2 linked regions of the Dinghuibacter silviterrae genome follow. Each later gene encodes a partner of the first gene's protein in a complex. Links are inferred from orthologs where the notes say so. Each region holds a gene or a part of one and is shown on either strand. Other genes may lie near its edges. The genes, in order: mnmG and mnmE.

The links.
Region 2: the proteins of mnmG (region 1) and mnmE are in contact, whole or in part, in a solved structure (PDB 9HIP), measured with the Escherichia coli proteins. The link is inferred for Dinghuibacter silviterrae from one-to-one orthologs.

What each region holds. Positions count from the first base shown.
Region 1 is NZ_SODV01000001.1:797,587-800,792, reverse strand. What follows is about bases 275-3,157. They hold mnmG (tRNA uridine-5-carboxymethylaminomethyl(34) synthesis enzyme MnmG), read right to left. Parts: upstream 2,709-3,157; coding sequence 840-2,708; downstream 275-839. Other genes in these bases: EDB95_RS03515 (hypothetical protein), read left to right, coding at 2,831-3,157; EDB95_RS03525 (RDD family protein), read left to right, coding at 355-837. In the rest of the region: EDB95_RS03530 (hypothetical protein), read right to left, coding at 1-251; more of EDB95_RS03515, read left to right, coding at 3,158-3,206. UniProt on the Escherichia coli protein: NAD-binding protein involved in the addition of a carboxymethylaminomethyl (cmnm) group at the wobble position (U34) of certain tRNAs, forming tRNA-cmnm(5)s(2)U34.
Region 2 is NZ_SODV01000001.1:333,427-336,657, forward strand. Bases 319-3,226 are described here. They hold mnmE (tRNA uridine-5-carboxymethylaminomethyl(34) synthesis GTPase MnmE), read right to left. Parts: upstream 2,503-3,226; coding sequence 1,135-2,502; downstream 319-1,134. Other genes in these bases: EDB95_RS01390 (DUF5615 family PIN-like protein), read right to left, coding at 331-675; EDB95_RS01395 (DUF433 domain-containing protein), read right to left, coding at 672-899; EDB95_RS01405 (ExbD/TolR family protein), read right to left, coding at 2,680-3,144. Outside these bases: EDB95_RS01385 (glycoside hydrolase family 9 protein), read right to left, coding at 1-301. UniProt on the Escherichia coli protein: Exhibits a very high intrinsic GTPase hydrolysis rate. Involved in the addition of a carboxymethylaminomethyl (cmnm) group at the wobble position (U34) of certain tRNAs, forming tRNA-cmnm(5)s(2)U34.

The sequences.
Region 1 (3,206 bases):
GAACGCTTGCCGAGGTAGGAAAAATAAATCGAGTCCCTGTCGTTTACGATGATTTTGTATGTCCCGACCGAGTCCGTTACGGTTTGCGGCCCCGATTTGCTGACCACAGACACGGCGTTCAGGGGTATTTTTTGGGTAACGTCATATACGGTCCCTTTCACCATGGTTTGGGCCGTTCCCTTTTGGGTCATCAGCAAGCCCGACACCAGCAAAGCCAACACAAAAACGAACAAGCGGACAGGAGTTCTCAAGCAAAAATGATTAGGTTGTAAAATACGGAAATGGGGCGTTTTGCCGTTGTCCCCTTGAAAATTTTACTTATCTTTTGGATACACAAAACTTAAAACCGTTCTTATGGAACAACCTGCTTTTTCCTCTGCCGAAGAAAAATCCGCTTTTACGACCGAGCTCGAAAACCTTCTGGAAGAAACGGCCGCTCCCCCCGTCACGACCGGGATCCGTTTTGCCAATTTTATCATCGATTACCTGGTGTATGCGATGATTCTTTACATCATTCGTATGATCACCATCGGGGCACAAGATCAGGTTGCGCGTGTGGATTTCTCTTTCGGGTTTCAGTTTGGGCTTTCTTACCTGGGCAACCTGGGCATATACGCGCTGTACTACACCATTATGGAAGGCACCACTGGCCGGTCGATCGGAAAATTCTGTACCAATACGATAGTCGTAAAAGACACCGGGGCGAAGATCACCATGAAAGACGCATTGTTGCGGAGCCTAAGCCGGATCGTCCCCTTCGAGGTATTCACCGGTTTTGGTACGCCCTGGCACGACTCATGGACGCATACCACCGTTGTTTCCAACAAGAAGCGCTAGCCTTAACGGCCCATATAGACCATCAGGATCTGCACATCGCTGGGGGTCACCCCTGATATCCTGGACGCCTGTCCGAGGGTGCCCGGCCGGATCCGGCCAAACTTCTGCCGTGCTTCCGCCGATAGGGCGTGTACTTTGTCGTAGTTAAAGTTATCCGGGATCGGCAGGTCTTCCATCTGGCTCATCCGGTCGACCAGCTCTCTCTCTTTTTGTATATACACGTCGTATTTGAGCTGTATGTCGGCTTGCTCCAGGGTTTCTTCCGAAAAGCCACCAAAGACAGCGGCGACTTTGGGGACCTGGCGGAACAGATCCGGGAAGGTAATCCCCGGGCGGAGGAGGAGTTGCTGGACCCTTTGTTTTTGGGTCAGGGGTGCGGAATCCCTGGCTTCGAGGAATCCATTGACTTCTTCCGGTTCCAGGGTCAGCTCCGCCGTCATCGTCTTTACTTTTTCTACCCCTGCTTTTTTGTCCAACACCCGGTCCATCCGTTCCTGGCTGGCCAAACCCAGGCGATAGCTCAGCTCCGTCAGCCGAAGATCTGCATTGTCCTGGCGCAGGAGCGTCCTGAATTCCGCCCTGCTGGTAAACATGCGGTACGGTTCTTCGGTTCCCTTGCTGATCAGGTCGTCGATCAATACGCCGATATACGCTTCGCTTCGCTTTAGGATAAGGGGATCCTGCCCGGTGGCTTTGCGGTGGGCATTGATCCCGGCCATCAATCCCTGGCAGGCGGCTTCTTCGTACCCCGTCGTTCCATTGATCTGGCCTGCAAAGAAAAGATTCCCGATCAGCTTTGTCTCCAGGGAATACCGCAGCTGTGTGGGGGGGAAGTAGTCGTATTCGATCGCATACCCCGGACGGAACATGCGGCAGTTTTCAAAGCCTGGCACCATGCGCAAGGCCTCGAACTGTACCGACTCCGGCAGTGAGGTCGAAAAACCGTTTACATAGATCTCCACCGTATTCCACCCCTCCGGTTCGACAAACAGTTGGTGTCGTTCCCGCTCCGCAAAACGGTTGATCTTGTCCTCAATGCTCGGGCAATACCGGGGGCCAACCCCCTGGATACGCCCCTGGTACATAGGGGAACGGTCAAAACCCGTCTTTAGGACCTCGTGTACTTCCGGGCTGGTGTATGTAATCCAACAGCTCCGCTGCGCCTGGGGTTGTACACGCGGGGTAGGGAGGTAGGAAAACCCAACGACCTCGTCGTCTCCCTTTTGTTCGGTCATTTTGGAATAGTCCAGGCTACGTCCGTCGATCCGGGGTGGGGTCCCTGTCTTTAGCCGGTCGCTTTCAAACCCCAAAGACACCAGCTGCTCGGTGATCCCGGTGGCCGCCTTTTCCGCGACACGCCCGCCGCCGAATTGCTTTTCCCCAATATGAATAACCCCATTTAGAAATGTTCCGTTGGTGAGCACCACCGCCTTGGCCTTGATGTCATGCCCCAGACCCGTTTGAACCCCTTCCACCCGGCCGTCTTTTACAAGAAGGCCCTTGACCATATCCTGGTAGAAGTCCACATTCGGGGTTTGCTCCAGCATTTCCCGCCAAACCGCCGCAAACAACATTCGGTCATTCTGGGTCCTTGGGCTCCACATGGCCGGCCCCTTGGACCGGTTCAACATCCGGAACTGGATTGTGCTCCGGTCGCTGACGATCCCCGAATACCCCCCCATGGCGTCGATTTCCCGTACAATCTGGCCCTTGGCGATGCCGCCCATGGCCGGATTGCAACTCATTTGCGCGATGGTCTGCATATTCATCGTCACCAGAAGGACGCGGGAGCCCATATTCGCCGCGGCGGCGGCCGCCTCGCAACCGGCATGGCCGGCGCCTACCACAATTACATCATATTCGGGGAACATGGGGCAAAGGTACGAGATTACCCGGAGGGCGGGGCGCCTAACGCAGGACTCCCCCCAACGTTCCACGGAGAACAGTTTCAGCATGAAACATTTTTCCCGATCTTTAAGCAAAAAACAGAGGTATGAGCAGGAAAAAATGGACCGCAAAAACGGAGGTGACGGACTCCGTTCTGAAAGTCCGCGAGAAACGGAAGTGGCAGATTGCTTTAAGAAGGTACGTCCTTGAACAAAAATGGAGCGCCGCGTATGCCCCTTATTTCGGGTTGGATATCCAACGCTTCCGGGAATGGATCCACCTCCAGTTCGGGGAGGGTATGACCTGGAACAATTTCTCAGAGCGGTGGCAATTCGACCATATTGTCCCGGTGGCCTATTTCGACTTTGGGGTGGAGGAAGAGCTAAGGCTTTGCTGGAACTTTATCAATATACGGGTGCAGGCGCAGGGAGAACCAGAGCAGGTGGACATCCTCGGAGCGCGGACCCACTTCAGGAATCTCT
Region 2 (3,231 bases), 460 kb from region 1 along the record:
CCTGTTCCTTGCTGAGCCCAATCGTGGCCACACTGACGTTGGAATCTACGATCTTCATCACCTTACGCGCGTCGACAATGGCGCCTCCGCTGGTCGTAAAAGAGCTCCAGTTTTTGAGGTCTTCCATCTGATCCAGGGAGCGGCTTTCCAGGACGGGTTTATTCAGCCAGCGGTGCTCGGCGGAGGCTTGGATATCGATGGCAATGGGGTCCCCGCCGGTGCGCTGGCAGAGGGCCTTCACGTTCAAAAGGGGAAGGAGAAATACTAGAAGGAAAAGTCTCAACGCAGTCCGTTTTTGCATCGCCAAAGGTTTTGACGCAGGCTCAAAAATCACAACTGTCGAATCCTTATCTTTTGGGGCGTAATGGTTACAAAAACCGGCCGCTGCAGGGTTTTATTTTTCAACAGATAAATGAGCGTCTGGATAATCTCCTGCAATTCGCTAAATGAATACCTCAAAAATATAACACTTAGCCCTTTCACATGATGAGCAAATACCCACTCACCAAAATCTTTATCTTCCGTGAGAAGCAGGTAGTCATATTTCATGGCCATTTCAATTACTTGCTCATCTTTAATCCCTCTTTTCAATTCATAAATCGAGGTCACCTCAAATTCTACCTCCCGAAGCGATTTAATAATCTCAAAAGGAATGTTCTCATCAGCAAGGATCATGCAACTGCGATTACCGTTTCGTTGGAAATGACGTCAGACGCATAAGCTAACGCCGCGTTTATGGCCGCCTCAGAAAGGCTGGGATAACCCGCAATCATTTGCTGCATGGTGGCGCCCTCTGATAGCTTCTTCAAGATCAAAGCCACAGTTATCCGGGTTCCCTTGATAACCGGCTTTCCCAGCATAACATCTGCGTTCGATTCTATGAAATCAGTGTATATCATAATATTCAAAGAATGTGTTTAGATAAATTTAGCCAATTCTCGTCTCTTTATCGCTACCTATCTAAGATGAAAACAAATCATGCAATAATTAAAATTAATTGATATTCAATTATTTACGCCAAAATCAAGTGTCTTTAAATTGGGTAGGCAAAAAAATTACGCAAATAACGCTTAATCCTGAGCCCCAAGAAATGCAATGTGCCAAACGATGCTGGTTGATACCCGTATTCGTAGCTCACTTCCCAATACAAAACCTCTCAAAAATAAACCCCAACACCTCCTCGTTACTCACCTCCCCCGTAATCTCCCCAAGGTAATAAAGACACCGCCTGATATCAAGCGCCAACAAATCCCCCGGCACCCCAGAATCAAGCCCAGCCCGAATATCCAAAAGCGACTTCTCCACCTCCTGCAAGGCCGCATAATGCCGGGCATTGGTGACAACCACGTCTTCTTTAGCAACGGCGCCGGAAGAAACCAACGACACCAAGCGGGCCTTCAAAAGACCCACGCTGCCAGCCTCCCGTGCGCTCATCGCCAGATCAACCGAAAGCGACCCAGTTGCAAAAAGATCCGCCTTATTCCCCACCACCAAAAACGGCTTCCCCATCTGGGCAAGCGCCCCCCGGACATCAAAAATTTCGGAAGCAACCTCTGAAGAAGAAAGATCCACGAGATACACAATCACATCCGCCGCCTCCATCGCCGCCCGCGACCGCTCGATCCCAATACTTTCGATGACATCGGTGGTATGCTCCCGTATCCCCGCCGTATCGACCAGCCGGAAAAGGATCCCGTCGATCTGCAGGACTTCTTCGATGGTATCCCGCGTCGTCCCGGCGATGTCACTGACGATAGCGCGGTTTTCATTGAGGAGTGTATTCAGCAACGTCGATTTCCCCGCATTGGGCCTGCCGACGATCGCGACGCGGACCCCGTTTTTGATGACATTCCCCCAACCAAAAGACTCCAGCAAGCCGCGTGTCGTGCGGGCGGCCTCGTCGATAAGCCGGTAAAAGGCCGTACGGTCGGCAAATTCTACGTCTTCCTGGGAAAAGTCCAGTTCCAGCTCGATCAGGCCGGAAAAACGGATCAGCTGCTCCCGGAGCCCCTTGAGCACGTGCGAAAAACCTCCCCTCATGTCCTTTAGGGCGGCCTGACGGGAGGCCTCGGTATTGCTTGCAATGAGGTCAGCCACGGCCTCTGCCTGGGTCAGGTCCATTTTGCCATGGAGAAAGGCGCGCTGGGTAAACTCACCGGGGCGGGCGAGCCGGGCGCCCTGGCGGATACAGGCTTGGATGACTTGTTGCTGGACAAAAGGAGAGCCGTGACAGGAGAGTTCCACCACGTCCTCCCCGGTATAAGAACGGGGGCCCCTGTACAGGGAAACGACGGCCTCGTCGAGGACCACGTCGCCGTCCTTTAGTAAACCGACGTGTAGTGTATGGGTTGCCTGGCGAAGCAGATCCTTGGACGGGAACAGGGCCGAAGCAATCGTCCAGGACCTGGAGCCGCTCAAACGGATGACGCCTATGGCGCCGATGCCCGGGGGCGTGGCCAGGGCTACGATCGTATCGTCCCACCCCTCCAGGTTATTTGCCATACGCGGATTTCATTCCACAAAGAAACTAAAATTGTGGTTCCGCAAAGGCCTTTAGGGGAAAATTAGGCCTTTGCGGAACCACCGCTAATGATGGGCCCTTCGGGTCGCCAAGGTCGAATAGCACAAGGGGCTGGTAGACACCAGCCCCGATGATGGTCATATGCGCAAACTTAACCCTTATCTTATGATCATATATTTTCCCACTTTACAAATCCGCATCTCGTCCAACACACCGATCAGGTCGTTGTAAGAAAGGTCCGCTCCCGGGTGAATCAACACCGTGAGGTCGCTTCTTGTAAATCGCCCGCTGTGATCCAGCCGTTCCTGCAAGTCTTGTATCTCCGCTCTCAGCGAAGGCATTTGGCGGAGAAAGGCTTCCTGCTCGGGATGCTCCCCGGGCTTTCCCTCCGCATAACGCACCGACTTAGCATCCGCATACAGCGTTAGCGTTGCCACCGAAGGCGCGTCGATAACAGGTTCTGTCGACTGGTCGGGCATCACCATCTTAAAGGCCTTTGGCGTCGACAAGGTCGTGGTAAACAGAAAAAAGGAGATCAGGATAAATCCAAGATCCACCATGGGCGTCAGGTCCACCTTGAGGACCCGCCCCGAGGACGATGCGGTAAGGTTCATTTCTGCCATATACTTGTGTTTTTAGTACTAATCGAAATGAAGGGGCTGGTAGACACCAGCCCGATGTGCAACGATCCTATCTACCTCTACTCCTGC